Regions from separate parts of the Nonomuraea sp. NPDC001684 genome, predicted to be linked through region 2. Evidence: riboswitches for the same ligand, from Rfam matches in the RefSeq annotation. Region 2 holds a riboswitch; each other region holds the start of a gene.
The links. Region 2 has a riboswitch for cyclic di-AMP ahead of ACWCSD_RS21760 (coiled-coil domain-containing protein). Riboswitches for the same ligand answer to the same signal wherever they lie in the genome.

Region 1: another riboswitch for cyclic di-AMP. It lies ahead of ACWCSD_RS07655 (hypothetical protein); the one in region 2 lies ahead of ACWCSD_RS21760 (coiled-coil domain-containing protein).
Region 3: another riboswitch for cyclic di-AMP. It lies ahead of ACWCSD_RS02700 (CHAP domain-containing protein); the one in region 2 lies ahead of ACWCSD_RS21760 (coiled-coil domain-containing protein).

What each region holds. Positions count from the first base shown of each region.
Region 1 is NZ_JBSFGJ010000023.1:35,242-45,307, forward strand. It holds gene ACWCSD_RS07645 (hypothetical protein) at 1-165, shown strand, start outside; gene ACWCSD_RS07650 (alpha/beta fold hydrolase) at 208-1,083, opposite strand; gene ACWCSD_RS07655 (hypothetical protein) at 1,138-1,845, opposite strand; cyclic di-AMP (ydaO/yuaA leader) riboswitch at 2,021-2,155, opposite strand; gene ACWCSD_RS07660 (DUF5302 domain-containing protein) at 2,321-2,521, opposite strand; gene ACWCSD_RS07665 (MDR family MFS transporter) at 2,569-4,023, opposite strand; gene ACWCSD_RS07670 (PadR family transcriptional regulator) at 4,080-4,577, shown strand; gene ACWCSD_RS07675 (rod shape-determining protein) at 4,662-5,657, shown strand; gene ACWCSD_RS07680 (DUF421 domain-containing protein) at 5,654-6,223, shown strand; gene ACWCSD_RS07685 (hypothetical protein) at 6,314-6,778, shown strand; gene ACWCSD_RS07690 (ABC transporter permease) at 6,794-8,008, opposite strand; gene ACWCSD_RS07695 (ABC transporter ATP-binding protein) at 8,008-8,754, opposite strand; gene ACWCSD_RS07700 (efflux RND transporter periplasmic adaptor subunit) at 8,814-9,944, opposite strand; gene ACWCSD_RS07705 (hypothetical protein) at 9,944-10,066, opposite strand, start outside.
Region 2 is NZ_JBSFGJ010000116.1:2,742-12,807, reverse strand. It holds gene ACWCSD_RS21775 (M50 family metallopeptidase) at 1-580, shown strand, start outside; gene ACWCSD_RS21770 (amidohydrolase family protein) at 607-1,530, opposite strand; gene ACWCSD_RS21765 (sigma factor) at 1,782-2,387, shown strand; gene ACWCSD_RS21760 (coiled-coil domain-containing protein) at 2,403-3,380, opposite strand; cyclic di-AMP (ydaO/yuaA leader) riboswitch at 3,386-3,524, opposite strand; gene galT (galactose-1-phosphate uridylyltransferase) at 3,593-4,663, opposite strand; gene ACWCSD_RS21750 (DeoR/GlpR family DNA-binding transcription regulator) at 4,660-5,439, opposite strand; gene ACWCSD_RS21745 (50S ribosomal protein bL37) at 5,577-5,654, shown strand; gene ACWCSD_RS21740 (TrpB-like pyridoxal phosphate-dependent enzyme) at 5,694-7,004, opposite strand; gene ACWCSD_RS21735 (HAD family hydrolase) at 7,100-7,738, shown strand; gene ACWCSD_RS21730 (uridine kinase) at 7,692-8,321, opposite strand; tRNA gene ACWCSD_RS21725 (tRNA-Gly) at 8,401-8,471, opposite strand; tRNA gene ACWCSD_RS21720 (tRNA-Pro) at 8,561-8,637, shown strand; gene ACWCSD_RS21715 (DinB family protein) at 8,714-9,214, shown strand; gene ACWCSD_RS21710 (ATP-binding protein) at 9,231-9,722, opposite strand; gene ACWCSD_RS21705 (helix-turn-helix domain-containing protein) at 9,955-10,066, shown strand, end outside.
Region 3 is NZ_JBSFGJ010000006.1:57,327-67,392, forward strand. It holds gene ACWCSD_RS02685 (Tm-1-like ATP-binding domain-containing protein) at 1-263, opposite strand, end outside; gene ACWCSD_RS02690 (nuclear transport factor 2 family protein) at 274-771, opposite strand; gene ACWCSD_RS02695 (TetR/AcrR family transcriptional regulator) at 869-1,417, shown strand; gene ACWCSD_RS02700 (CHAP domain-containing protein) at 1,527-2,246, opposite strand; cyclic di-AMP (ydaO/yuaA leader) riboswitch at 2,261-2,398, opposite strand; gene ACWCSD_RS02705 (luciferase domain-containing protein) at 2,659-3,006, opposite strand; gene ACWCSD_RS02710 (glycosyl hydrolase family 18 protein) at 3,249-5,207, shown strand; gene ACWCSD_RS02715 (PP2C family protein-serine/threonine phosphatase) at 5,412-6,425, shown strand; gene ACWCSD_RS02720 (chitinase C-terminal domain-containing protein) at 6,545-8,839, shown strand; gene ACWCSD_RS02725 (APC family permease) at 9,061-10,066, shown strand, end outside.

The DNA.
Region 1 (10,066 bases), on a different contig from region 2:
GAGGACATCCTGATCACGCTGACCGCCCAGTATCACATCATCCGCCCGCTGACCGGCCGCAGCGGCAAGGGCCTGTTCCTCTACCTCGCCCTCGACCGCAACCGGGCCAACCTGGCCTTGGCCCGGCACATGCTCAAGGTCATCGAGGAGAAGCTGGAGCTCTGACCGGCCCGCGCAGCGAGGCTCCGCGGCGAGTCATGCGGCGGGTCACGCGGCGGGCTCGGGCCGGGCGGGCGTCGCGGAGCCGGTGTGGGCGGTGATCTCGGCGACGATCGCGGGCCAGAGGGCGCGGGGCAGGTCGTGGCCCATGCCGGGGTAGGTGACCAGGCGGGCGCCCGGGATGGCGGCGGCCGTGGCCCGCCCGCCGGCGAGCGGCACGAGCTGGTCGTCCTCGCCGTGGATGACCAGCGCCGGCACCTTCAGCCCGCCCAGCGCGGACGTGCGGTCGCCGGAGGCCATGATGGCGGCGAGCTGGCGGGCCGTGCCGGCCGGGTCGTGGCAGCGGTCGAAGGCGAGCCCGGCCAGCCTGGTGACGCGTTCGCGGTCCAGCTCCCAGCCGGGGGACCCGAGCACGGCCCAGGTCGTCAGCGCGCCGGCGACGACCCCCTCGCGGTCGGTCGCGGGCTTGGCGAAGAGCACCGCGGCGGCCGCCTCGGTCGGCGGGGCCGCCTGCGGGCCGGGCGTGGACATGATCGAGGTCAGGCTCAGCACCCGAGCCGGGTGCCGGATGGCCAGCGCCTGGGCGATCATCCCGCCCATCGAGGCGCCGACGACGTGCGCGGCGGGCAGGCCCAGGACGTCCATGAGCCCGGCGCTGTCGTCGGCCAGGTCGTCCAGCACGTACGGCGAGGGCGCGCCCCATGCGGGCACGCCCTCGTCGTGGAGATGGGTGGACAGGCCCGCGTCGCGGTTGTCGAACCTGACGACGTGGTGGCCCTGCTCGGCCAGGAGTTCGCAGAACTCGTCGTCCCAGTGGATGAGCTGGGCGCCGAGTCCCATGATGAGCAGCAGGGGCCTGCCCGCGGGTGAGCCGAAGCTCTCGTAGGCGATCTCGATGCCGTTGGCGGCTGCGCGCTGGATCACAGCGACCAGAATGACATTCTGGTCGCGAGGCGTAAAGAGCGGTCTGTCCGGAGATCAGTCGTTGAGGAGCTTGCGCAGGCGCTCGCCGCCGAGCACCACGCCGCCGCCGGCCAGCACGAGCACGCCGGCCATGACGGTGCCGCCCATCGCGACGGTCTTCCCGACCTGGCCGCCGGCGGAACCGGCCGCGTCCTCGGCGGGCTTGTCGGCCAGCACCTTGGGAGGCTCGGCCGGGTTGTCGTCGAACCTGCCCCACGCGCCGGTGGAGAAGGCCACGGGGTAGTTCTTCTTGCCCTTGCCGTCGCCCCACTTGGTGATGACGTAGTCGATCTTGATGTGGCCCTGGCCGCCGTTGCCGTCCACGCCGAGCGTGTCGGGGTTGAAGGTGCCGCCGGTCAGCTCGGCGAAGGTCTTGGCGTCGAGGTCGAGCATGACGCCACGGCTGGAGGGCTCGCCGGGGCCGCGGTCGCCCACGAAGAACGGCATCTTCTTGCCGTTGTAGGTCACGTAACCCTCGGTCATGAGGGGCCAGCTCGGGCTGGCGGCCAGGCCCTTCTGCATGGGCTTGCCGCTGGCGGGGAGGCCGGTGTCGCCGGCCCGGCCGGAGGAGTCGTCCCAGAAGTAGGAGGCCTTCGTGGAACCCTTGAGCAGGATCTTCTGGTCGTCGCCGGTGTCGGCGTGGGCGCCGGTGGCGGAGATCGTCAGCGCGCCCATGGCGGACACGGACAGCAGGGCGAGAGAGCGCAGGCCAAATCGAGACATGAAGCAGTGAAGTCCTTCGCGAGGGGACAGGGGGAACGCGCGTGACTACGGTGCGTAACCGGGCAGAGCGCCGAAAAGGTGGTTACGCGGCGCGTGGGGGAAGTCAGGGAAGAGACCGCTCAGCAGGCGGTCGTCACTACACTGTCCGGGGGTACGACGAGGTGGTACATGCGTGAAGTCCTCTCCATCTCGCCTACCGGGTTAGCTGACGGGTTCGGGCGTGGAGATGCCCTACCGGCACATGGCCGGATTCACCCCAATGAGATGGGTCCCCGGTTCCCGACAAGTCGGGATTCGGCGCCAGCTGTCGTCCCTCTCCTGGTAGGGACTACGCCACCAGCTGGTAATTGGTTAAGACGGTACCCAGAGATTCGGACAAATACAAACGAATCGTCATGAACCGGGTAAAGATCTACCTATCGAGGTAAAGAGAAAGGGGGCACGGCATGCCGTACCCCCTGCTAAATCGGACCTTTCAGCCGCCGCTCTTGCGCCTGAAGGATCTTTTACTCGCTGCCGGACCGTGCGCCCCGTGGATCTTCGACGGGTCCACGCCCCTGCCACCCGCGGCCGAGTCGGCCTGCTGCCCGCGCTTGCGTTCCAACGCCTCGCGGAACTTGCGCTTCATCTCGTCCTCGGGAGTCTCGCTGACTTCCGGCTCCGGTGTTTCCGCCATGAGGACCTCCTGGTTCTGGGGACATCCACAGCTTCGCACGACGTCGCTTACGACGCGAAACCGGCCTCCACTCTGCTTTCCGCCGCGGGCGCCTGCTCCAGCCGCCTGCCGGGCATCATGACCAGCGCGACCAGGGCGATCACCGCGCCCGCCACGCCCAGCGACGGGATGACCACGGCCGCCGCCGAGGCGTGCGCGGCCGCGAGCCCGTGGACCGGCGCGTCCGTGGTGATGACCGACGTGTACGCGGTGCCGGCCAGCGCCAGCGCCACCGAGCCGCCGATCTGCCGGAAGAAGGTGAGGTTGGCCGAGGCCGTGCCGATGTACCGCGGCGCGACGGCCTGCTGCACGGCCACGGTCAGCCCCGACAACATCGGCCCCATGCCGAGCCCGAGCAGTGCCATCCACCCGGCCAGCAGCAGGCCGTCGGTGCGCACGGTGAGGTTCAGGCAGAGCAGGCTGCCGGCCACCAGCAGGAACGGCGCCCCGACCAGCCACGGCTTGTACGTGCGCGTCCTGGACATCAGCGTGCCCATGAGCGCGCTGCCCGCCACCATCGCCAGCGTCATCGGGTAGATCCTCAGCCCGGACTCGGTGGCGCTGACGCCCAGCGCCTGCTGGAAGTAGCGCGGCAGGAACACCACGCCGGCGTACATGCAGAAGGCGGTGAAGAACGAGGTCGCGTTGACCAGCGTGTACGTGCGGTCCCGGAACAGGTGCATCGGCATGACCGGGTTCGCCGCCCGCAGCTCGACCAGCACGAACGCGGCCAGCAGGACCAGCCCCAGCAGGATCGGCCCGGCCACGGGCGGGGAGGTCCAGGAGTTGCCGTCCAGGCCCTTCTCGGTCAGGCCGAGCAGCAGGGCGCTGATGGCCACGCTGAACACCGCGATGCCCGCGTAGTCCGGCCGGCCCCCGCCGCCGGTGCCCGGACGGAACGGCAGCCGCAGCACCACGATCGCGATCAGCACGATCCCGAGCGGCACGTTCACGTAGAAGGCCCACCGCCAGCTCGCGTGGTCGGTGAACAACCCGCCCAGGAAGGGCCCGGCCAGGTACGTCAACGCCATCACGCCGCCGAGTGCGCCCTGCACGCGGGCGCCGTTGCGTCCGGGCGGGAACATCTCCATCACCAGGGCCAGCGACAGCGGCAGCAACGCGCCCGCGCCCAGCCCCTGCACGGCGCGGAAGGCGATGAGCTGGGTCATGTCCTGGGCGAGCCCGCACAACGCCGATCCGACGACGAACACCGACATCCCGACGAGCAGCAGCGGCTTCCTGCCGTGCTGGTCGGACAGCCTGCCGTACAGCGGCACGGTGACGGTGGAGGTGAGCAGATAGGCCGTGACCACCCAGGTGTAGAGCCGGGTGCCGCCCAGCTCGCCGGTGATGCGGGGCAGCGCGGTGCCGACGATCGTCTGGTCGAGCATCGCCAGGAACATCCCGCCGAGCACCGCCAGCAACACCAGCCCGTTGCCCTTGGGCTTCATGTCATAAGTCACAGGTGAAGATTGATATGTAAGAGCTGACATGTCAAGCCTTCGCTATGCTGGCGGGCATGTCCCTGCGGATCGCGCTCCTCGGCCTGCTCGCCACCAAAGGCCCGGCCAGCGGCTACGACCTGGCCAAGAAGTTCGAGCACTCGCTCAACCACGTCTGGCAGGCGGGGCACACGCAGATCTATCCGGAATTGGTCAAGATGGCCGCCGACGGCCTGGTGACGGTCGAGCACGAGGGCGCCCGGGGCCGCAAGATCTACGCCATCACCGCCGAGGGCCGCGCGCTGGTCACCGAGTGGCTGGTCGGCCACGACCCGTCGGCGACCGTGCGCAGCGAGACCGCCCTCCAGGCGTTCCTGCTGGCCCTGCTCGACACCGGGCAGGCCGTCGCCGTGGTCGAGCGCATCAAGGCCCACTTCCAGGCCCGCCTCGCGACGCTCGACTGCCGGCCCGGGGGCCTGTTCGGCCAGTACGCGCTGTCCCTCGGCCTGCACCAGGCGCGCTCCGGCATCGAGTGGGCCGACGAGACCCTGGCCGCCCTGCGGCGCGAAGGGTAAAACGGAACTCTGCGGTTCCTGGTGTTGCGTTGGAGAAGCGCCGGATATACACCCAGGCATGATGCTCAACCTCCCAGTACGGCGATGAGCCTCCTGGGTCGTGACCTGGCGATCGACCTCGGCGCGGCCGGCACGAGGATCTACGCCAAGGGCAGGGGCATCGTGCTGGACGAGCCGTCGGTCGTCCTGCGCGACAGGCAGACGGGCAGGGTCGTCCGCTTCGGCGCCGAGGCCCTGGACGGCGCGGACGGCGCCGACGGCACGGACGGCGAGACGTACTGGCCGATCAGCGACGGCCTGCCCCAGGACGGCGAGCTCGCCCGGCGCATGATCAGGCACTTCCTGCGCAAGGTGCACCGGCACCCGTTCCCCCGCCCGCGCCTGGTGATGGCCGTGCCCGACGAGTTCACGCCGATCGAGCGGGTGGCGCTGCGCGACGCCGGCTTCGAGGCGGAGGCCCGCGGGATCCTGCTGGTCAAGCACGCGATCGCGGCCGCGCTCGGCGCGGGCCTGCCGGTCCGCGACGGCACCGGGCACATGGTCGTCGACATCGGCCGGGACGCCACCAGGGTCGCCGTGCTCTCCTGCGGGGCCGTGGTCGCCGCCGGAACCGTGCGCGGCGGCGGGAACGCCGTGACCCGCGCGGTCGCCCGCCTGGTCGAGGACGAGCACGGCCTGCTGGCCGACGAGCGGGAGGCCGAGTCGGCCAAGCTGCGCGCGACGCGGGAGCCGGCCGGAAACGTGCTGATCCGCGGCAGGGACTCCGGCACCGGCGAGGAGCGCGCGGTGGCGCTGCCCGCGGCGCGCGTCCGCGAGGCGGCCGTCCAGCCGGTCGAGCACATCGTGCGGGCCGCGGAGCACACCATGGAACGCTGCCCTCCCGAGCTGACCGCCGACCTGGGCGAGCGCGGAATGGTGCTGGTCGGCGGCGGCGCGCTGCTGCCCGGCCTGCGCCGGCGGCTGCAGGAGGGGCTGTCCATGCCGGTGCGGCGCGCGGAGCGGCCCAGCGACTCGGTGGCCCTGGGGCTCGGACGCTGCGTGGAGGACCTGGGGCTGATCGCCAAGCTGAGGCGCCGGTGAGCGACCTGTTCGACCTGGGGGTCTCCGTCGCCGACAAGACCGTCAGGACGATCGCCGTCTACGTGACGATCGCCGTGCTGCTCCGCATCACCGGCAAACGCGGCATCGCGCAGCTCAACAACTTCGACTTCGTGGTCATGCTGCTGATGAGCAACGTCGTGCAGAACGCGATCATCGGCCCGGACAACTCGCTGATCGGCGGCCTGGTGGGCGTGGTGATCCTGGTGGCGGTCAACTCGGTCGTGGTGCGGCTGGCGGCGACCGTGCCCTCGGTCGGCAGGGCGTTCGAGGGCACGGCGGTCGTCCTGGCCCGCGACGGGCACTTCATCCCCTCGGCGCTGCGCCGGATGGGCGTCCGGCAGGCCGACCTCAACGTGATGCTCCAGCTCCGGGGGGCCGAGAGCGTCACCGACACCGACCTGGTACGCCTGGAGCCCGGCGGCTCGCTCCTGGTTCACCTGCGTCCCGAGGAGGAGGGAGCCGAACGCGGTGACCTGGAGGACCTGTGCCGGCGCCTCGACCGCATCGAACGCAAGCTGGACGAGCTGAGAACCGGCCCCTCCTGAGAATGCGCGGCCGGATTGCCTTTTGATATCGGCCATTAATATTGCGTTAATCCCCCTGCGCCCGGAATTGATCTCCGATATCGTCCCAACGTGCGCCTGGCTGGTCGCTCGGTCGTGATGTCCGCGGTGCTTGTATGCGTCGCGGTCGCGGCAGCCTGTACCTCCGGCCGCCAGTCCTCCTTCGAGGAGGCGGCCAGGCAGCTCACCGCCGACACCGACACCCTGCTCACCAGCGCCGCGCTGCGCGTGTCGCCGGCCGACCGCTCCGACGAGACCGAAGACCGCTCGTGCGTGCCCGGCCAGGTGCGCCGGCTCGTCCGGGCCGAGGGCGAGACCGCCGACGCCCCCGACGGCCTGCTGCACACCCTCCAGGACATGGGCTACGACCAGATCGTCGAGGATCTCGACCTGCGTGACGAGACCCCTGTCGTCTCGGTCGTGCGCAACCCCCGGACGAACCTGACGTTCGAGCTCACCGTGCTCGACGGGCCGAACGTCAGGATCGTCGGCAGGACGACCTGCTACTCCCCCGTCCCCGAGTCCACTCTGTCCTGACCCGGGGCGCTTGTCTCAGGGCGCCGACAGCGCCTCCGTCGGCGACAGCCGGGAGGCGCGCACGGCCGGGTAGAGCCCGGCCACCGCGCCGATGAGCAGCGTGGCCGCCAGGCCCCCGACGGTCGCCCACGCGGGCACCACGGCCGGCCATCCGCGGGAGAAGGCGTAGGCGACGGTGACGCCGGCCCCCAGCAGGATCCCGCCCGCGCCGCCCAGCGCGGACAGCAGCAGCGACTCGGCGAGGAACTGGGTGCGGATCTGGCCGCGCGTCGCGCCGAGCGAACGGCGCAGGCCGATCTCCGCGCGGCGCTCCAGCACCGAGATGACCATCGTGTTGGCCACGCCGACGCCGCCGACGAGCAGCGCCACCGCCCCGACGCCGAGCAGCAGCCCGGCGAAGGCCTGGCTGGTCGCCTGCTTGGCGGCCAGCGCGTCGGACGGGCGGGAGACGTCCACCTCGTTGGGCGCCTCGGGGTTGGCCGTGCCGGCCAGGACCGACCGCACGTCCTCCAGCCTCGCCTCCTGCGAGCGGGTGTAGAGCGTGGTCGGATGCCCGTCGAAGTCCAGCCTGGACTCCGCGACCGGCCAGCCGACCAGGGCCGCGCTGTTCAGCTCCTCGGCCAGGGGCACCGGGTCGAGCAGCCCGACCACCGTGAACCGGATGCCGCCGATCACCACCTGGGTGTCGGGGGTGACCGTGCCGATGCCGAGCCGCTGGGCGGCGGCCGAGCCGAGCACCACGGCCGGGTAGCGTTCGGTGGCCGCGTTGAGCCAGGTGCCGCGGCGGACCGTCGCGCCCACGGTCGGCAGCAGGTCGAGGCGGGCGGCGATCGTGACCAGGCCGTTGGTCTGGGGCGTCGGGATCTCCTCGCTCCGGTAGACCTTCGCCTCGGGCACCTTGCCCGTGGACGAGACCGACTCCACCGGGCCGATGCGCTCGATCATCGCCTCGGCGTCCGTCGGCATCTGGGCCGCCTCGCCCAGGAGCGTGGTGCCGGAGGCGACGGTGAGCAGGTTCGTGCCCAGCGCGGACAGCGTCCGGTCCAGCTCGGCGCTGGAGGAGGACGAGATGCCGACCACGCCGATCATCGCGGCGATGCCGATCGCGATGCCGAGCGCCGACAGGAACGCCCGCAGCGGGCGCGTACGCAGGCCGACCGCGCCCACGCGCATCACGTCGCGCGGGCGCATCCTGGCCGGGGAGAGCCGGGGACGCTCCAGGGTCGCCATCACGCCACCTCGGATTCGACGGGCTCGCGCACGCACCGGCCGCCGCCCTCTTCGCCGCGCCCGCGCAGCTCCGCACCGGGTTCAGAGCCCGAGTCGGAGACGATCCGGCCGTCTCGCATGCTCACCTGGCGGGGGAGGCCGGCGGCGATCTCCCGGTCATGGGTGATGATCACGATGGTGGTGCCGCTCCCGTTCAGCTCGTGCAGCAGGTCCATCACGCCGGCGCCCGACACCGAGTCCAGCGCGCCGGTGGGCTCGTCGGCCAGCAGCAGCGGCGGATCGCCGGCCACCGCCCTGGCGATGGCCACGCGCTGCCGCTCGCCGCCGGACAGCTCGTGCGGCTCGTGGTCGACGCGGTGCCCGAGGCCGACGCGGCGCAGCGCCGTCCCGGCCCGGCGGCGGCGTTCGGCCGGCGGCAGGCCGGTGTAGATCAGGCCGTCGGCCACGTTGTCCAGGGCGGTGACCTTGGCGGCCAGGTGGAAGTGCTGGAAGACGAAGCCGATCGTGGTCGCGCGCAGGGCCGAGAGCTGGTTGTCCGACAGCTTGGAGACGTCGTGGCCGTCGATCTCGACGCGGCCCGCCGACGGACGGTCGAGGGTGCCGACGACGTTGAGCATCGTGGACTTGCCCGAGCCCGACGGGCCGACGATGGCGACCAGCTCGCCGTGCCGGACCTCCAGCGACACCGAGTCCAGCGCGGCCACCCCGCCCGGATAGGTCCTGGACACGTCGGTGAGCACGATCATGCCCCGCCCCGCATCCGCGGGGGACGGGGTGGCGGGCTCGGAGGGGGTCGGGGTGGGGGTCATTTCGGGATTCCCACTGTCATGCCGTCGGTGAGCCCGTCGCCGGAGATCTCGACGCGGCCACCGGCGAACAACCCGGTCCGCACGGCGACGTACCGCGACCTGCCGCCCTCCACCACCTCCACCCCGAACCCGCCCTCCCGCAACGCGACCAGCGCCGACACCGGCACGGTCAGCACGCCCTTCCGCCGGTCGGCGGTGAACGTCACCTTCACCGCCGCCCGGTCCAGCCCCTTGGCGGCCTTGGCGTTCCCCAGCGAGACCTGCACCTCCAGGCGGGTCTCCGGGTCGGCGTTCTGCCCGTCACCGGGATCGATGATCGTGGCCACCTCGGTGATCCGGCCGGTCACGTCCTTGCCGTCCGGCATGGTGACCGAGACCTTGGTGCCCTTCCTGGCCATCCGCTGGTCCTCGGCGGCCAGTTCGGCGGTGACGACCTTCTTCGTGCCCGTGTAGGTGAGGATCTTCTGGCCGGGGCCGGTGGGCTGGCCCTGCTCGGCCTCCAGGCTCTCCACCCGGACCTTGCCGGGGGCGAAGACGACCCGTCCCAGCTCCACCACGCCGGTCTCGTCGAGGCCGCGGTCCTCCTGCCACTCCCGCACCGCCTGGGCGGTGTCGTAGGTGTACTCGTCGTCCACGGTGAAGCCGTCGTAGCCGAGCTTGCGCAGGTTGCGCTCCAGGTTCTCGACGTCCTTGCCCTCGCTGCCGATCCGCAGGTCGCGGTAGGCGGGGGTGGTGCCGTACAGGAGCATGACCGGCTTGTTGTCCAGGCGGTACAGGGACCGGCCGCGGGTGATCAGGTCGCCGCTGTCCGGGAGCCAGGTGACGGTGCCGGCCTTCCTGGCCATGGCCGTGGTGACCGGGCCGTAGCCGAGCTCGCCGTCGGCGTCCCTGGTGTCGTTCAGCGTCTGGCGGGTGACCGGGGTGGTGGCCGGCGGCAGCGCGCCGGCCGACGCGGACGGGGCGGCGCCGCCGTCCAGCACCCCGCCGGGATTGACCGCCAGGACCGCCGCCCCCGCCACGGCGGCCACCCCGACGAGGGCGAGGACCGCCCGCCCGCCACGGCGGCGGCGGGCGCGGGGGGAGGGAGCGTCCGGCTCGGCCTTTCCGTCGATGGTGGCCGTCCCCATCAAGAGCCCCCCTGTCCCCCGCCGATGTTCATCCGGCACTTCTCCTGCGCGGCCTTGAAGTCGGGGTCCTCGCCCACCTCGGGCGTGATGCGCATCATGCCGCCCTCGGGGTCGGGGAACGC
Region 2 (10,066 bases):
CACCCTCATCGCCCGCGACATGGCGAACCCGACCGACGAGACCAAGATCGACAAGGGCGTCGGGTTCCTCGGCGTCGTGCCCTCCCAGGTCTTCGAGCAGCAGAGCATCGGGCAGGTGCCGGGCTACATGAGCGACCTGACCGGCCGCGTCGTGGGCTCGATGGTCAACCTGCCGGCGAAGATGGTCGGCGTCTGGAACGCCGCCTTCTCCGGCGACAAGCGCGACCCCGAGGGCCCGGTCGGCGTGGTGGGCGCGGGCCGGCTCGGCGGCGAGATCCTGGCCTCCGACATGTCCAACAAGAGCAAGCTGTTCACCTTCGTCAGCCTGCTGGCCGGGTTCAACCTGGCGATCGGCCTGTTCAACCTGATCCCGCTGCTGCCCCTCGACGGCGGCCACATCGCGGGCGGCCTGTGGGAGGGGATCAAGCGCGGCTACGCCAAGATCCTGCGCCGCCCCGAGCCCCGCTACGTCGACATCGCCAAGGTGCTGCCGCTCACGTACGCGATGGCGTTCGTGCTGATCATCATGGCCGGTCTGCTGGTCTACGCCGACCTGGTCAACCCCCTCACGCTCGGCTGACCCGGCCGGCGCGTCACGGGCCGGGGCTACCGCGCCTGGCGCACCCCGCGACGCCAGACCTCGGCGATGTCGCCGACGGCGGTGACGTCGCGGGTGGCGTCGCCCTCGACCAGCACCAGATCCGCGCGCAGACCAGGGGCGATCCGGCCGCGGTCGGCGGTCTCGACGTGCTGAGCCGTGATCGCCTCGAAGTAGGCCAGCGTGGTCACCACGAAGACCCCCTGGTCGCGCACCCGTCCGGCCAGGCGCGGCGAGGCCGGGTCGTCCGGCGTCAGGTCGGTCCACACGTGAGCCAGGCCGTCGACGCCGGCGTCGAGCGCGATCCCCACCTCGGCGGCGGTGATCGCGTGCGCGATGACCAGGAGGCCCGCCTCGTGCGCCGCGGCGGCCAGGGCGGCGGCGACCTCCGCCGTCGTGACGGGGAGGTCGGCCCCGTGCACGGCGCCGTCGTCAATGACGATCTTGAGGTAGTCGGCCCCCTCGGCCAGCCTGGCCCGGACGAACGCCGGCGCCTGCGCCGGGTCGGAGACGAAGTCGATCGCCGTGACGTCGAGCCCGTCCAGGACGGTGCCCGCCAGGGCCGTCAGCAACTGGGTCGGGTGCCCGCCCGGAGCGGTGGCCAGCGTGCCGGCGCTGCGCAGGTCTGCCACGTCGTCGTTCTCGGCGGCCAGCCGCCGCTGCCGGGCGAGGATCCGCGGCAGGCAGAACATGTCGAGCTCGGTGGTGACCCCATACCGCAGGGCCTGGGCCAGGCTGCCGTCGAACACGTGGGTGTGCGCGTCGATCAGGCCGGGCAGCAGCGTCCTGCCCGTGCCGTCCACCTCGGCGTCGGCCAGGTGGCCCGCGTCGCTGCCGACAGCGGCGATCAGGCCGTCCTCGATCACCACGTCGGCCGTCGCGATGGTCTGCTCGCCGTCGAACACCCTGACGTCGCGGATCAATGTGCGCATCGAAGCTCTCCCTTGTGAGTCGTGACGCCACCACAGAGGGGCAACCGGCCGGGAACTGTGACATGAGTGGCATAGATCACGCTTGATGTCTTCATGTCACAATCGCCACGCGTCGGGACTCTTCGGTTGCGACAGACGAGGAGGCACGCCATGACACCGACCCCGCGGCACCCCGCCGACCCCGCGGCACCCCGCCGACCCCGCGGCACCCCGCCGACGCCGCCACCGAGCAGTTCCTCGGCTACCGGGAACTGCTGTTCTCCGTGGTCTACAACATGCTCGGCAGCGTCGCCGACACCGAGGACGTGCTGCAGGAGGCATGGCTGGCCTGGTCCGCCCGGCACCGCAGGCCGGACGCCGGAGCGGTGGAGAACGTCCGGGCCTACCTGGTGCGGATCGCGGTGAACCAGGCGCTCGCCCGGCGGGCGGACCTGAGCCGCCGCCAGGAGACCTACGTCGGCCCCTGGCTGCCGGAACCGCTGGTCACGGCCCCGGACGCCGAGGTGACCGAGCGGTTCGCCGCGGCCGCCCTCGGCGGCGACCTGCGGGCCCTGCTGGAGGTGCTGGCGCCGGAGGTGACCTTGTGGACCGACGGCGGCGGCAAGGGACCGGCCACCAGCCTGCACCCGGTCCACGGCCGGGACCAGGTGGCGGCGCTGTTCATGTCCGTCGCCGCGACGCTGACCCCGGGCGCGGTGGACCTGCGCTACCGGCGGGTGGCCGGCGACCCGTGCGCGCTCGTCTTCTCCGGTGACGGGCCGCTGGCCGTGGTCGTCGTCGATCTCACGCCCGAGGGCGACCGAATCGCCGCCGTCTACTCCGTCACCAACCCCGACAAGCTCACCGGCATCCGCTGAGCCGCCGGTCCGTGGCTAGTTCATCGAGATGTGCACGTGGTCGTAGTGGTTCTCGGTGATGCTGCCGCGGTCGGACATCGAGCGCCAGCCCGAGCCCTGGTTGATGCGCTGCTTCCAGATCACGTACTTGACGCCCAGCTTGGCCTTGTTCTTCAGCGCCCAGTCGGCCAGCCGGTCGCCGAGGGCGTTGTTGACGGCGCTCGGCATGGTGCCGCCCGTGCTCATCATGAAGTCGCAGGCCCGGCCGAGCGGGTGCTCGCCGCTGGAGCCGGACCGGAAGCAGCCCACCTCGTACGGCAGCGAGAAGTTCTTCTGCACCTGCGCGCGCATCAGCCGGGTGCGCGGCGTGATGTTGTCCGAGCCGCCCGGCAGCTCGGGCGCCCAGCTCCCGTCGGACTTCTTGCCCGGCCCGAACGGCACCAGGTCCTGGAGCTTCTTCTTGATGTCGTCGATGACGTCCTGGGCGTCGTCGCGCTGCTCGGCCACCTCCGCCGTGCCCGCCTTCAGCTCCGTCGCGAGCGCGGCGGCGGCCGTGGCGGCCTTCTTCTGGTCGTCGCGGGCCTTGGCCACGCTGTCCACGACCGCCTGCTGCTCGGCGGTGAGCTGTTCGAGCACGGCCGCGCCGCCGCCGTCCGGGGTCATCATGAACGCCGGCAGGGAGGTGTCGCCGTTCTGGTAGCGCAGCCGGGCGATCTCGGCGACCCGCTGCTCGGCCGTGGCCAGCGCCTGCTCGGCGGCGGTGAGCCGCTGCTGGGCCGCGGTGGCGGCCTGCTGGGCCTTGGCCAGCTCGACCCGCTTGAGGTTGTACGTCTCGATGAGCTTGTCGACCTTGCGGTTGAGCTCCTTGAGCTGGGCCCGCAGCTGCGCCTCGGACGGCTTGGGCGCGGCCGCCACGGCGGCTGCCCCGGAGACCGAGGCGGCGGCCGGATGCACGAGCAGGGCGGTGGCGGTGATGAGACCGACGGCAAGACTCGCGGGGGACGAAGCCGCCACGTGGTTGTTCCTCTCCCTCTGCCGGCCGGGTTAGCTGACGGGTTCGGGCACGGGAGCAGTCCCTACCACTGGCGCGGATTCACCCCGGATGCGATGGGTCCCCGGCTCCCGGGCAACACGCCCGGGATTAGGCGTACAACGACCGTTATGGCCGATGTCTAACGGGATATTAGTGGTAGATCACGAGTCATGCGACTTTAATGAGAAACCAATTAGTGATCAATTCGTGATCGCAACATGCGTGCCGCCTCCTCCGGCAGCACGTCGTTGACGAAGGCCCCCATGGCCGACTCCGAGCCCGCCAGGTACTTCAGCTTCCCGGGCGCCCGCCTGATGCTGAACAGCTCCAGGTGCAGGTAGGCCAGCTCGCGGCCGTACCGCACCGGCGCCTGGTGCCAGGCCGAGATGTACGGCATCGCGACCCCGAACAGCGCGTCGAGCGCCCGCAGCACCGAGGTGTACAGCGGCGCGAACGTGGCCCGCTCCTCCTCCGACAGCGCCGCCAGGTCGGGCACCTGCCGGTGCGGATACACGTGCACCTCGAACGGCCAGCGCGCGGCGGCCGGCACGAACGCCGTCCAGAGCTCGTTGGCGGCCACCACCCGCGTGCCGGCGGCCTGCTCGGCGGCCAGCACGTCGGCGAACAGGTTGCCGCCCGTGTGCCGCGAGGCGGCCCCCAGCTGGAGCTTGGTGCGCGGGGTCACGTAGGGATAGGCGTAGATCTGCCCGTGCGGGTGGGGGAGCGTGATGCCGATCTCCTCGCCCCGGTTCTCGAAGCAGAACACCTGCTCGACGCCCTCGATGCCGGACAGCTCGGCGGTGCGGTCGGCCCACGCCTCCATGACCAGCCTGACCTGGGCGTTGGAGAGCCTGGAGAAGGAGGAGGAGTGGTCGGAGGTGAAGCACACCACCTCACAACGCCCGACACCCGGCCGCACCTCACTCAGGCCGCCGACATCCCCGTAAGTCCCAAAATTCCCGGAGAAAGAGGGGAAGCGGTTCTCGAACACCACCACGTCATAGTCATGGGCCGGGATCTCCGACGCCCGCGTGGCGGACGACGGGCACAACGGGCACTCGTCGGCCGGCGGCAGGAACGTCCGCGTCTGCCGGTGGCCGGCGATCGCGATCCACTCCTCGGTCAGCGGGTCGTAGCGCAGCTCGGAGGCCACCGGCCGCGGATCGAGCGGCCGCCGGTCGATCGCGCTCCGGTCGGCGTCGTCGCGCCGGTCGAAGTAGATCAGCTCTCGGCCGTCTGCCAGGTGGGTGATGGTGCGCTTCAAGGCGTGCCCTCCGCGATGATCAGTTCTCCGGCCCGTTCGGCCAGCTCGGTGCGTGCTTCCTCGGGCAGCCCCGCGTCGCTGATGACCACGTCGGCCTCGGTCAGCTCGGCGATCGTGCTGATGCCGACCGTGTTCCACTTGGTGTGGTCGGCGGGGACCACCAGGCGGTGCGCCGCGGCCACCAGCTCCCTGTCGGTCTCGGACTCCAGCAGGTTGGGCGTGGTGAACCCGGCGCGCAGGCTCATGCCGTGCACCCCGAGGAAGAGCGTGTCCACGTGCAGGCGGCGGATGGCCGCCACCGCCACGGGGCCGACGAGCGCGTCGGAGGGCGTGCGCACGCCGCCGGTCAGCACGACCGTGCGGTCGGCGCGCGGGTTGCGGTGGAAGACCTCGGCGACGGGGATCGAGTTGGTGATCACGGTCAGCTCGGGCACCGCGACGAGGTGGTGGGCCAGTGCCCACGTGGTGGTGCCGGCGGAGAGGGCCACGGCGGTTCCCGGCCGTACGAGGGTGGCCGCGTGCCGCGCGATGGCCTCCTTCTCCTGCTGCTGGCGGGCGGACTTGGCGGTGAAGCCGGGCTCCTCGGTCGAGCCGGGGCCGAGGGCCGTCGCGCCGCCGTGGACCTTCTCCAGCAGCCCGCGCTCGGCCAGCACCTCAAGGTCGCGGCGTATCGTCATGTCGGAGACGCCGAGCTCGCGCACGAGGTCGGCCACCCGGACGCCGCCGCTGCTGCGTACGCGTTCGAGGATCGTCTGCTGACGCTGCTGTGCGAGCACGCCCACCCCTTCCAACAGATTCCACCAAATTATGACACGAGTTTGTTGAGGAATGTTAGGTCACGGCGTATCGCTTGTGCGGCCCGCGGGCAGGGGAGACCTTGAAGGTCACGATCCCGACCGCTGGAGGTGAGCCCATGGCGAAGCGTGCACGCAAGGGCAGGGGGCGCAAGAAGAAGAAGGCGAACCACAGGAAGCGCCCGAACGCGAACTGAACACGGGTGGCCGCGGGTCTCGCGGCCACCCGTGTCATCTCAGCCGGGCAACTCGGTGAGCGCCTGGTCGAGACGCTCCTGCGGAAGCGAGTAGTCCTCCAGTTCGCCGGCCAGGTGGCGGTCGTAGGCGGCCAGGTCGAAGTGGCCGTGCCCGCACAGCGCGGTGAGGATCACCTTCTCCTCGCCGCTCTCCTTGCAGCGCAGGGCCTCGGCGATGGTCTCGGCCAGCGCGTGCGTGGGCTCGGGGGCCGGGACGATGCCCTCGGTCCGCGCGAAGCGCACACCCGCCTCGAAGCACTCGCTTTGGGTACGGGTCACCGCCTCGAACAGCCCCAGCTCGTACATGTGGGACAGCAGCGGCGCCATGCCGTGATAGCGCAGCCCGCCGGCGTGGATCGGGTCGGGGACGAAGGAGTGCCCGAGGGTGTGCATCTTCAGCAGCGGCGTCAGCCCGGCGGTGTCGCCGAAGTCGTAGGCGTACACGCCCCGGGTGAACGACGGGCAGGCGGCCGGCTCGACCGCCCTGAATCGGGTGCCGATGCGTCCGGCCAGCTTCTCCCGCAGGAAGGGGAAGGCGAGACCGGCGAAGTTGGAGCCGCCGCCGGTGCAGCCGATGACCAGGTCCGGCAGCTCGGGCAGCTGCGCCAGGGCCTCCTCGCCGATCACCGTCTGGTGCATGAGGACGTGGTTGAGCACCGAGCCGAGCGCGTACCGGGCCTCGGGGTTCGCGGCGGCCACCTCGACCGCCTCGCTGATCGCCAGCCCCAGGCTGCCGGGGGAGGCGGGGTCGTCGGCCAGCGCCTTGCTGCCCGCGCCGGTGAGGGGGGAGGGGCTGGGGTGGACGGTGGCGCCGTACACGCGCATGAGCGAGCGCCGGTACGGCTTCTGGTCGTAGGACGCCCGAACCATCCAGATCCGGCATTCGACGTCGAACTGGGCGCAGGCGAACGCCAGGGCCGACCCCCACTGTCCCGCGCCGGTCTCCGTGGTCAGCAGCCGCACGCCCTCCTTGGCGTTGTAGTACGCCTGCGGCACGGCGGTGTTCGCCTTGTGCGACCCGGCCGGTGAGACGCCCTCGTACTTGTAGTAGATGCGGGCCGGCGTGTCGAGGGCCTTCTCCAGCCGGTGCGCCCTGATCAGCGGCGTGGGCCGCCACAGCCGGTAGACGTCGATGACCTCCTTGGGGATGGGCACGTAGCGGTCGCCGCTGACCTCCTGCGCGATGAGCTCCATGGGGAACAGCGGCGCGAGGTCGTCCGGCCCGACGGGACGGCGGGTGCCGGGATGCAGCGGCGGCGGAGGCGGCACGGGAAGATCGGGAACGATGTTGTACCAGTTGCCAGGGATCACCGTTTCAGTTTGAGCCGCCCCTGTGGGTCGTCAAGGGTCTGGACACGGACACGTTCCTTCTTTACCTTGGTTGAATGAGTTCACAGGAGGAGCATATGAAAATCGATGCGGTCGTGTTCGACATCGGCGGGGTGCTGGAGCTGACGCCGTCCCTGGGCGTGACGGCCAGGTGGGAGGAGAAGCTCGGCCTGCCCGCCGGGCACATCGACGCCCAGCTGGAGCCGACCTGGCTGGCCGGGGCGGTCGGCGAGATGACGGAGGAGCAGGCCGGCGCCGAGGTGGCCAAGGTGCTCGGCGCGCACGCCGGGGCGTTCATGGCCGACGTCTGGACGGAGTACCTCGGCACGCCCAACACCGAGCTCATGGCGTACCTGGGCGCCCTGCGTCCGCGCTACCGCACGGGCCTGGTGAGCAACAGCTTCGTCGGCGCCAGGGAACGCGAGCAGGCCGCGTACGGCTACGCCGGCCTGGTGGACCACATCGTCTACTCGCACGAGGCGGGAGTGCGCAAACCGGATCCGCGCATCTACCTGGCGGCCTGCGACGCCCTCGGCGCCGACCCCGCCGCCACGGTGTTCCTCGACGACCACGAGCCGTACGTCGAGGGCGCCCGCGCGGCCGGCCTGCACGCCGTGCGCTTCACCTCGAACGCCCAGGCGATCGCCGAGCTGGACGCGCTGCTCGGGCTCAGCCGTCCGTCAGCACCGCCGGCCGGTCCGGATGGTCGGCCCTGACCACCACGTCGGCGGCCCGCTGCGGGCGCGCCTCGCGTTCGTACCGCTCGTAGGCCGGCAGCCGCCACCGCTCGTCCTGCGGCGTGCGCCGCGCCAGCGCCCCCGCCGACAGCCACACGTGCACGCTCACCTCGAACGGCAGCCCCCGCCCCAGCAGCAGCGTGCCGTCCACGAGCACCACCCCGCCCGGCGCCAGCTCCCGGTACGGCAGCCGGTACGCGCGATCGATCCCGCTGTCCCACAACGCCGGCAGCACCCGCCCCGAGCCGCCCGGCTCCAAGGGTTCGAGCACCTCGCGCAGCAGGCCCTTGACGTCGAGCCAGTCCTCGTAGAAGACGTCGGGATCGGTCCGGCCGTGCTCCAGCCGGAGCGAGGCCGGCCGCAGGAAGTCGCCCGCCGACACCCGCAGCACAGGCCGGCCGCGCAACCGCAGCGGCGCGACCAGCTCGTCGGCCAGCGCTCCGGGCCCCGCCGGGGGCGCCCCGTCGACCGCCATCCGCACCCAGGCGTCCTTGGGCCGCGCGGCGACGAGCTCGGCCAGCTCCTCGACGAGCGCCTCCCGGGAGATCGGACGTGCACGCATCGACGCCAGCCTACGCCCCCGAAGATCACAAAAGGCCAGGCCCCCCGAACCGGGGATGACCTGGCCTTTCGCCTGCGAGAGCGGACGACGGGAATCGAACCCGCGTAGCTAGTTTGGAAGACTAGGGCTCTACCATTGAGCTACGTCCGCGCGAACCGGTCGAACTCTGGTCTAGACTTCATCCGGTCGTCAGGGCGTAAGCGTACCGGAGTCACGGACCGCATGCGCACCCGGCGAGGCGGGGCGTGGCGCAGCTTGGCAGCGCGCTTGCTTTGGGAGCAAGAAGTCGCAGGTTCAAATCCTGTCGCCCCGACCAGGTCATCGGCCCCCTCCGACGCGGAGGGGGCTTCTTGGTTCACGGACCCGGACGAAGCGCCCATTAAGGTCGAGGCGTGACAGACAATCGTGTGCCCCCACCCCTCACCGGCGACGAACGGACCGTGCTCGGCAACTGGCTCGAATGGCATCGCGGCACGCTGGCCGTCAAATGCGCCGGCCTGACCGACGAGCAGCTCAGGCTCCGCTCCGCCGAGCCGTCCGCCATGTCGCTGCTCGGCCTGGTCCGGCACCTGGCGCACGTGGAGCGCGTCTGGTTCCGCCGCGTGCTGAACGGCGAGGACATCCCCCGCCTGTGGAACAAGGACGTCGACAACGACGCCGACTTCAACGACGTGGACGACGCCTCGGTGGAGGAGGCGTTCGCCACCTGGCAGGACGAGATCGAGCGCGCCCGCGCCATCTCGGCCGCCAAGCCCCTCGACGCCGTGGGCGACCGGAACGGCCAGGACTGCACCCACCGCTGGATCCTCGTCCACATGATCGAGGAGTACGCGCGCCACAACGGCCACGCCGACCTGCTGCGCGAGCGCATCGACGGCGCCACCGGCGAGTAGCGGCCAGGGCGAGGGCTCAGCCCTCTTCGGAGCCCTCTTCGGCGCGGAACAACGCCCACACGGCCTTGCCGCCGCGGTCGAGCGGGTCCCAGCCCCAGCACTGGCTGTAGGTCTCGACGATGTAGAGGCCGCGCCCGTTCTCGGAGATGAAGTCCGGCTCCTTGCGGCGCGGCACCTCGTCGCTCGGGTCCGCCACCGCCAGCAGCACGTGCGGCGACACGCGCATCAGCAAGAGCTCGATCTCCCGCCGGCCGGCCGCGTACATCGCGTACCGCACGGCGTTCGTCACCAGCTCGGACACCACGAGCGCGGCGTCGTCGCTCAGCTCGTGCAGGCCCCATCCCCGCAGCGTGGAGCGGGTCACGTCCCTGGCGGTCTTCACCGAGTCGGCCTGGAAGGGCAGCGGGCACGCGGTCGTGTTCGGCTTCCCGCCCTTGAGCAGGTGGTCGAACCCCACCTCACGGGTGATCTGCAGGCAATCGGCAGTGGCCAGAGGATCCTCCACCATGCCGCCGATACCTCCCCGTAGCCCTCGGTTTAGTGCATGTTTGGCCCACAATGCACTAAGCCATCATGGGTCACGAACGCGGCGGCTGCAAGACCCAAATGCACGTGCAGCTGCAATGTGCAACAGCATGCGCCTTTTGGGGCAAATCTCTCCTAATCGGACACGAGGTTGAGACCTTGTCATACCCGGCAATGTGGTGTCACTGTGTGTGCGGACCTTGATAGGAGGCAAAGTGACGCAGAACCAGCCGGGTTCCGGGCCGACGGCGCTGCGCATCCTCCTGGGCTCCCAGCTGCGAAAGCTCAGGGAGGCGAAGAACGTCACCCGCGAGGAGGCGGGGCACC
Region 3 (10,066 bases), on a different contig from region 2:
TGCAGGTCCTTGGCCAGGGCGGTGGCCCCGGCCGCCATGGCCGCGAGCGCGGCGCCGCGGTCGCCGGCGCTCCTGAGCCGGTCGAGGCCGGTGCCCGCGGCCCGCGCGACGGCCTCGGCGGGGACGTCGGCGGCCAGCGCCGGGGCGCCCATGACGCCGGTGTCCATGAGGACGACGCCCTGGCCGGCCCGGATGATCAGGTCGCGGACGAGGGCGTACTCCTCCCCCTTGGTGTCGAGGGTGCCCAGCAGCAAGACCGCCATGTCAGACCTCCTACGATCGGCCTTCCGACCTTACCCCGGCGATCTCCGCGTGGCGGATGCCCAGCACGTCCACGCCGTGTTCGGACAGCGGGCGGGAGCCGAAGATGCGGCGTTCCTCCTCGGTGATGGCGACGTCGTTGATGCTGGCCTCCCGGCGGCGCATCAGCCCCGAGGCGTCGAACTCCCACTGCTCGTTGCCGTAGCTGCGCCACCACTGGCCGGCGGCGTCGCGGGACTCGTACTGGAAGCGGACGGCGATGCGGTCGCCGGTGACCGCCCACAGCTCCTTGCGCAGGGCGTAGTCCAGCTCGCGGGCCCACTTGCGGCGCAGGAACTCCGCGATCTCGGCGCGGCCGGTGACGAACTCGCCGCGGTTGCGCCACACGGAGTCCTCGGTGTACGCGAGCGCGACGCGGTCGGGGTCGCGGGTGTTCCAGGCGTCCTCGGCGGCCTGGACCTTGATCCGGGCGGTCTCCTCGGTGAACGGCGGGACGGGCGGGCGGGTCATGGGCTGTCCTCTCCGATCGAGAGAACGGGCGTTCTCCCGGGTTGTGCGCTAGCGTAGAGAACGATCGTTCTCCGCGGCAAGCACCTGGAGGGGTGTCATGGATCACGAGCAGCGGCTGCTGGACGCCGCGGGCGACCTGTTCTACCGCCGCGGCGTGCAGGCGGTCGGCATGGACGAGATCCGGGCCGCCTCCGGCGTCTCGCTGAAACGCCTCTACCAGTGTTTCCCGTCGAAGGAGGCGCTGGTCGTGGCCTATCTGCGGCGGCGCGACGAACGCTGGATGGCCTCGCTCACCGCGTACGTGGCCGACGCCGGCGACCGCATCCCGGCGGTCTTCGCGTGGCTGGAACGCTGGTTCGCCGAGGACGACTTCCGCGGCTGCGGGTTCGCCAACGCCTTCGCCGAGCTGGGCGCCGGTTCGGCCGCCGTCCGCGCGGCGGTGCGCGAGCACAAGGAGCGCCTGCGCGCCTACCTGCGCTCGCTCGCCGAGGAGGCGGGAGCCGGGGACCCCGGCCTGCTCGCCGAGCAGTTGCTCACCCTGATCGACGGCGCCACGGTCACCGCGATGATCTCCGAGGAGCCGGGCGCGGCCCGCTCGGCCGGGCAGGCCGCGGCGGTCCTGGTCCACCGGCACCGGCGGCCCTGAAACGCGAAAGAGCGCACTCCCGGTCCCGAAACGCGAAAGAGCGCACTCGCCGTCCTGAGACGCGAAAGAGCGCACTCCCCGCGGGGAGTGCGCTCTTCGCTTGGCAGGATCAGGCGGCGTACGACGGGTAGCCGTAGCCGACGACCTGGGAGGTCGGGCGGACGCGCTGCTCGACCTTGCCGTTGCCGGTGTTGCCCTCGATCGTGGAGATCGTGCCGTCGCCGTTGTCCTTGACGACGAAGCCGACGTGCTGGATGTCGCTCAGGCTCTTGCTGCCGCTCCAGGAGAAGAAGACGACGGCGCCCGGCTTGGCCTCGGTGCCCCAGCGGTTGTTGGCGGCGAACCACTTGGCGTGGGTCACGGTGTAGGCGTCCCAGCCGACCTGCGGGCGGGCGCCGGTCTGCTCGCCGACCCAGGAGACGAACATCGAGCACCAGGGGGCGTTCAGGTACATGGCGCGGTTGCCGCCGTCACGCGCGGCGGTCTCGGCGGCGCGCTGCGAGTCGGCGTACCACTTCTGGAACTTGGTGCCGCCGCCGTTGGCGTCCTCGGAGGTGCCGACCTGGGCGCGGGCCGTGGCCAGCACCTGGGCGGCGGTGACGTTGACCTTGCCCTTGGCGCTCTCGTCGGCGGCGCGGTGCTGCGCGACGAGCGGCTGGGCGGCCACGCCGGCGACCTTGGCGGTCTGGGTGGCGGTGTGGGCGGTGGCGTGGGTGGTGTCGGCGTTCACTGCCGCGTGCGTGCCGAGCACGCCGGCGACGGCGGTCGCGCCGAGAGCGATCTTGGCGAGGTCGAGCTTGAAGGCACGGTGAAGACGGTGCTTGGCCATGAGGGTGTTACTCCTTGAGCTTCCGTGCCGCTTGCCGGGTTAGCTGACGGGTTCGGGCGGGAAGCTGCCCTACGGCACCACGGTGCCGATTCACCCCATTGGACACATGGGTCCCCGGTTCCGCGCACAGGCGGATTCAGCGGTCTCTTGGTCAGGCAAAGGGCTGACGCATCGTCTTCCCGGGCCCGGGAAAGGGCCTGAAGGTATATGTGCGACGCCCGGATGCGGGGATTTCCGCATCGACTCTGTACAACACGGGTCCCGCTTGGGTAATTCCCAGGCAATGCCATCCCTACCTGGGACGACTCCCCGTTCGGCTGTGTACAACCAAGCTACCCGGCGAGTAATTCCCAGGCAAATGGCGGCATTAATTTCGACGCTGCGTTGGAGAAGCGCTACGCACCGAATCGGTTCACGCCACGTGCGCCTTTATCGCCACACTCGTGAGCGCCAGCAACAATTCCAGATCGGGCTCGGCGTCGACCTGTACGGCGACCCAGGCGCGGTCGCGGCAGGCATGGACCTGGTCGCACGCCCGCAGGTACGGCTCCAGGCGGCCGATGGCGGGGGCGGTGAGCCGTACGTGGATCTCGTCCCGGCCGGCCAGGCGCAGGATCTCGGTTCCGTGTACGGCGAAGGTGACCTGCTGACCGGTGCCGCTGACGTTCAGCGACGGCCAGGACCGTAACTCCGCGACCGCGCGGACCACGTAGGGCCCGCGTCGCGTGGGCGTCCGCCGCCAGGCGGAGATTCCTGCCACGCTCCAATGCTGAGCCACGGCTCACCCCGCCGTCAGCCCCCGTTCCTGAACCGTTATCCCCTCGTGAACGGGCGCGTCCGCGGTCTGACCGGCACGATTACGGACACCTGACCGATACGTATTGACGCTCCCCCAGGCAGAAGCTACCGTCGATTCACAACTTAAAGGAAACTTTCCTAATAGTTTCCCCAGAAGTCTCCCATCCCACTCCCCACACACCCCCCAACGGATGTCGGAGCGACATGAAACACACCATTCTGAGCAAGGTCCTGGCGGGAATGGCGGCGTTGGCCCTGCCCCTCACCGCGGCCGTGGCCGCCCCGGCGCTCGCCTCCGCCAGCACGGTGGCGTACGCGGCGGCCTGGGCCCCGTGGACCGCCTACACGGCGGGCACGGTCGTCACCTACAACGGCGTCGACTACGTCTGTCTCCAGGCGCACACCTCCCAGCCCGGCTGGGAGCCGCCGAACGTGGCGGCGCTGTGGAAGGTCTCCGGCGGCGGCGGCAGCGACACGACCGCGCCGTCCGTGCCGGGCAACCTGCGCTCGACCGGCGTCACGGACACGAGCGTGGCCCTGGCCTGGAACGCCTCCACCGACAACGTGGCCGTGACCGGCTACGAGGTCTACCGCGGCGGCACCCTGGTCACCACCGTCACGGGCACCACGTACAACGACACCGGCCTCACCGCGAACACGGCCTACAGCTACACCGTGCGCGCGCGTGACGCGGCCGGCAACCGCTCGGCCAACAGCAACCAGATCTCCGCGACGACCACCGGCGGCGGTGGCGGCGACGACAAGACCCCGCCGACGGTGCCCGGCAACCTGCGCTCGACCGGCGTCAGCAACAACAGCGTCTCGCTGGCCTGGAACGCCTCCACCGACAACGTGGCGGTCACCGGCTACGAGGTCTACCGCGGCGGCACCCTGGTCACCACCGTCACGGGCACGTCGTACAACGACACCGGTCTCAGCGCCAACACCTCCTACAACTACACCGTGCGGGCGCGTGACGCGGCGGGCAACCGCTCGGCCGACAGCAACCAGATCACCGCGACCACCACGGGCGGCGGCGGTGGCGGCGGCAACAAGGTGCTCGGCTACTTCGTCCAGTGGGGCATCTACCAGCGCGGCTACCACGTCAAGAACATCGACACCAGCGGCTCGGCGGCCAAGCTGACCCACATCAACTACGCGTTCGGCAACGTGCAGAACGGGCAGTGCACGATCGGCGACAGCTACGCCGACTACGACCGCTTCTACCAGGCGGGCGAGAGCGTCGACGGCGTCGCCGACACCTGGGACAACGGCGCGCTGCGCGGCAACTTCAACCAGCTGCGCAAGCTGAAGAAGAAGTACCCCAACCTGAAGGTGCTCTTCTCCTTCGGCGGCTGGACCTGGTCCGGCGGCTTCGGCCAGGCGGCGCAGAACCCGACGGCCTTCGCCGACTCCTGCTACAAGCTGGTGGAGGACCCCCGCTGGGCCGACGTCTTCGACGGCATCGACATCGACTGGGAGTACCCGAACGCCTGCGGCCTTACCTGTGACACCAGCGGCGCGGCGGCGTTCAAGAACGTGATGTCCGCGCTGCGCTCGCGCTTCGGCGCGAACAACCTGGTCACCGCGGCCATCACCGCCGACGGCAACGACGGCGGCAAGATCGACGCGGCCGACTACGGCGGCGCCGCCCAGTACGTCGACTGGTACAACGTCATGACGTACGACTTCTTCGGCGGCTGGGACGCGCAGGGCCCGACCGCCCCGCACTCCCCGCTCACCACCTGGGACAAGATCCCGATCCCCGGCTTCTACACCGACAACGCCATCCAGAAGCTCAAGAGCAAGGGCGTCCCGGCCGCCAAGCTGCTGCTCGGCATCGGCTTCTACGGCCGCGGCTGGACCGGCGTGACCCAGGCCGCGCCCGGCGGCACGGCGACCGGCCCGGCGCCCGGCACGTACGAGCAGGGCATCGAGGACTACAAGGTCATCAAGACCCGCTGCCCGTCCACCGGCACGGTCGCGGGCACGGCCTACGCCTACTGCGGCAACCAGTGGTGGAGCTACGACACGCCGAGCACCATCGGCGGCAAGATGAGCTACTCGAAGAACCAGGGCCTCGGCGGCGCGTTCTTCTGGGAGCTCAGCGGTGACACCACCAACGCCGAACTCCTCACGGCCATGAAGAACGGCCTCGGATAAGTTCCTCGGATAAGTTCGCACGTCAGGGGCCGGTCCCGGGTTTCGGGGCCGGCCCTTCGCCGTGCCCGGCGCGCCGCAGGAGGGAACACGGACGCCTTGGGAGAAGCTGGTCACCGGGGGTGAACGACGATTCTCTGGGGTGGCGGGCACAGGCGGCCCTTCTTCACGACACCGGTCTTCCTGGTCGGCCTGATCGGGATCACGGTGCTGGTGGTCGGGCTGGACAGGTTCACCGGCGGGGGCGCGGAGCTCGTGCCGGTGCTGATCTTCCTGCCCGCGATCGTGTCGGGTCTGGGCTCGGTGGTGCAGACGTCGATCGCGTCGGTGTGGGTGCTGGCGGTGGTGTCGGCCTCGGTCGCCTATTTGGGCGGCAATCTGCGGACGAACCTGGAGGTCTCCGGCTTCACCGCGGCGTTCGGGCTGATGAGCGTGGTCGGCGCGAGCTACCGGATCCAGCGCGAGGAGGAGGTCCGCCGGTTGCGCTCGGCCGCCGCGGCGTTGCAGCGGCAGCTCGTCAGGCCGCTGCCGCTGCGCTCGCTCGACGTGGTCGTGGACGGCCTCTACCAGCCCATCGAGGAGGACACGATGGTGGGCGGCGACATGTACGAGGTGGCGCCGTCGCCGTACGGGACCCGGGTGATGATCGCCGACGTGCAGGGCAAGGGGCTGCCCGCGATCGGCGCCGCGCTGGCCGTGCTGGGCGCCTTCCGGGAGGCGGCCTACCGCGAGATCTCCCTCATGGGCGTGGCCGACGCCCTGGAGGACGCCGTGATCAGGCACAACAGGTTCGCCGCGCACACCGGCGAGCCCGAGCGGTTCGTCACCGCGCTGCTGCTGGACATCGGCCCGGAGCTGGAGGTGGACGCGGTCAACTGCGGGCACATCGCGCCGTACCTGATCCACGGCGGGAACGCCGGGCAGCTCTGGCTCGGCGAGCCGGAGGTGCCGCTCGGCCTGGCCGGGCTGGCGGGCGGGCCGCGGCACGGCGCGCGCTTCGCCTTCCCGCGCGGGGCCTCGCTGCTGCTGTGCACCGACGGCGTGACCGAGGCCCGCGATCGCGACGGCTCCTTCTACCCGCTGGAGCAACGGCTGCGCTCCTGGGCCCGCGACCCGCCGGCCAGGACCGTCGAGGCCCTGGCCGCCGACCTGAACGCCTTCACGCACGGCGCGCCGCGCGACGACATCGCGGTGCTCATCCTGCGCCGGACCGGATCGTGACCGCCCGAACGACCGGACGGCAACTATTAAGAAAGTTTCCTAACAGAACGCATTGACGGCCCTGGTCACCAGGCTTACCTTCCGATCAACCCCCCAGTCATGCCCCATCGGAGGTGGCCTTGAAGCCCACACGCCTACGCGCGGCCCTGGCCGCGTGCGGCACCTCACTGGTCCTCATCGCGGGAGCCCTGGCCGGTACGGCCACCGCCGCGGCCGACAACGCCGCCTGCCGCCCGGACGGCCTCTACCAGACCCCCGGCGTGGACGTCCCCTACTGCCTGGCCTACGACGAGGACGGCCGGGAGAAGATGGGGGCCGACCACCCCCGCCGCATCATCGGCTACTTCACCAGCTGGCGCACCGGCAAGGACGGCCGGCCCGCCTACCTGGCCGGCAACGTCCCGTGGGGCAAGGTCACCCACATCAACTACGCCTTCGCCCACGTCGACGGCAGCAACAAGATCGCCGTGGACGCCGACGCGACCGCGACCGAGTGGCCCGGCGTCGCCGGCGCCGAGATGGACCCGGCCTACGCCTACAAAGGCCACTTCAACCTGCTGAACAAGTACAAGAAGCAGTACCCGGGCACCAAGACGCTGGTGTCGGTCGGCGGCTGGGCCGAGACCGGCGGCTACTTCGACGCCAGCGGCGCCCGCGTGCCCTCCGGCGGCTTCTACTCGATGACCACCAACGCCGACGGCTCGGTCAACCAGGCCGGCATCGGCACGTTCGCCGACTCGGTCGTCGCGTTCGTGCGCGCGTACGGGTTCAACGGCGTCGACATCGACTACGAGTATCCGACCTCGATGAAGGACGCGGGGAACCCGCTCGACTGGACCATCGCCAACGCCCGCAGGTCGAGCCTGATGAAGGGCTACGCGGCCCTGATGAGGACGCTGCGCCAGAAGCTGGACACCGCGGCCGCCGCCGACGGCAGGTACTACATGCTGACCGTCGCCGCCCCCGCCTCCGGCTACCTGCTGCGCGGCATGGAGACCTTCCAGGTCACCCAGTACCTGGACTACGTCAACATCATGTCCTACGACCTGCACGGCGCCTGGAACGAGTTCGTCGGCCCCAACGCCGCCCTGTACGACGACGGCAAGGACGCCGAGCTGGCCAAGTGGGGCGTCTACACCGCCGCCCAGTACGGCGGCCTCGGCTACCTCAACACCGACTGGGCCTACCACTACTTCCGCGGCGCGATGCCGGCCGGCCGGATCAACATCGGCGTGCCGTACTACACGCGCGGCTGGAAGAACGTCAACGGCGGCGTGAACGGCCTGTGGGGCACCTCCAACGGCCCGAGCGGCAGCTGCCCGCAGGGCCTGACCACCTGCGGCGACGGCGCCCGCGGCATCGACAACCTGTGGCACGACGAGGAGAACGGCAGGGAGGTCGGCGCCGGCTCCAACCCCATGTGGCACGCCATGAACCTGGCCAAGGGCATCGCCGGCTCCTACGGCCCCGCCTACGGCCTGGACCCGGCGGGCGACCCCGAGGATCGGCTGACCGGCACCTACACCCGCAACTACAACGCCACCCTGACCGCCCCCTGGTTGTGGAACGCCACCAAGAAGGTGTTCCTGTCCACCGAGGACGACCAGTCGCTCGGCGCCAAGGCCGACTACGTCAGGAACCAGGGCATCGGCGGCGTGATGATCTGGGAGCTGGCCGGCGACTACGCCTGGGACGCGGCCAAGGGCGAGTACTTCATGGGCCAGACCCTGACCGGCCTGCTCTACGACAAGCTCAGGACCGCCGCCCCGTACGGCGCGGCCAAGGCCAAGGTGGCCGTCCCCGCCGAGAAGGTGGACGTCACGATCGAGGCCACCGGCTTCCCCGCCGGCGACAGCAACTACCCGATCAACCCCAAGCTCGTCATCACGAACAAGACGCAGACCGCCATCCCGGGCGGCGCGGAGTTCCAGTGGGACTACGCGACCTCCGCCCCGAACAACGCCAAGGACCAGTCGGGCTTCGGCCTGCGGGTGATCAGCAGTGAGCACACCGGCAACAACGTCGGCGGGCTCAAGGGCGACTTCCACCGGGTGTCGGTGAAGCTGCCCACCTGGCAGACGCTCGCCCCCGGCGCGTCGGTGACCCTCGACTACGTGTACTACCTGCCCGTCCCCGGCCAGGCGAACTACACGCTGACCTTCGGCGGCAGGACGTACGGGCTGGTCCAGGACCTGGCTCGGGGCGGCGTCGCGCCCAGCCCGAGCCCGACCCCGACCGTCACCCCGACCGGCGGCGCCTGCACCGCGCCCGCCTGGAGCGCGACGGCCGTCTACAACGGCGGCCAGCGCGTCTCGCACAAGGCCCACACGTGGGAGGCCAAGTGGTGGACGCAGGGCCAGGAGCCCGGCACCACCGGCGAGTGGGGCGTCTGGAAGGACGTCGGCGCCTGCTGAGGCGGCGCCGCCGGCCGGCGGGCGGGACGTCGCGCGTCCCGCCCGCCTCCGCCGGCGCGGGCCCTGCGGCGAGGTCAGGTACGCAACCACCTGGAGCAGCCTCTTGCGACGTGACCGTGGGCTACGGAAGGATCGCCAGATCGAGCCCCACCGGTATCCGTAACCCCATGCGTATACCGAGGCCCGTCACCCCCCCGCATGGACGACATGGAGAGGCTGTCGTGCAACCTCAGGAGAGCATCGAGCAGTTCGGCTACCGTCAGGAATTACGCCGCGGGGTCGGACTGACCGACCTCGTGTTCTACGGCCTGATCTTCATGGTGCCGATCGCGCCGTTCGCGATCTTCGGCCCGGTCTACAAGGCCTCGGGCGGCATGCCCGTCCTGGCGTACCTGGTGGGCATGGTCGCGATGTTGTTCACCGCGGCCTCCTACGCGCAGATGGTCAAGGCCTTCCCGCTGTCGGGGTCGGTCTACAACTACGCGGGCCGCGGCATCGCCCCGTCGGTCGGCTTCATGACCGGGTGGGCGATCCTGCTCGACTACCTGCTCGTGCCGAGCCTGCTCTACCTGGTCGCCTCGATCGCCATGAACGCCAGCGTGCCGGGGGTGCCGGTCTGGGGGTGGCTGCTCGTCTTCGTGGCCGTCAACACGGTGGTCAACCTGCGCGGCATCCGGATGACGATCACCCTCACCAAGGTGCTGATCACCTGTGAGCTGGTCGTGCTCGGCCTGTTCGTGCTGATCGGGATCTGGGCCCTGCTCCAGGGCGAGGGCCACGGGTTCAGCCTCTCACCGCTGTTCAACCCCGACACCTTCTCCTGGCCGGTGATCTTCGCCGCGGTCTCCGTCGCGGTGCTGTCCTTCCTCGGCTTCGACGGCATCAGCATGCTCGTCGAGGAGTCCGCGGGCGGCTCGGCCCAGGTGGCCCGGGCCATGCGGCTGGCGCTGATCCTGGCCGGGCTGCTGTTCGTGGCCCAGGTCTGGGTGGCCGCGCTGGTGGTGCCCGACCCGGCGGGCCTGCTGAACACCGGCTCGGAGACCGCCTTCTACGACGCCGCCGCCTCGGCGGGCGGCGAGTGGCTGCGGCACGTCACCTCGACGGCCACCGCCATCTCCTGGGGCTTCGCCGACACCCTGGTCGCCCAGGTCGCCGTCTCCCGCCTGCTGTACGCCATGGCCCGCGACCGGCAGCTGCCGGCCTTCCTCGCCAAGGTGTCGATCAAGC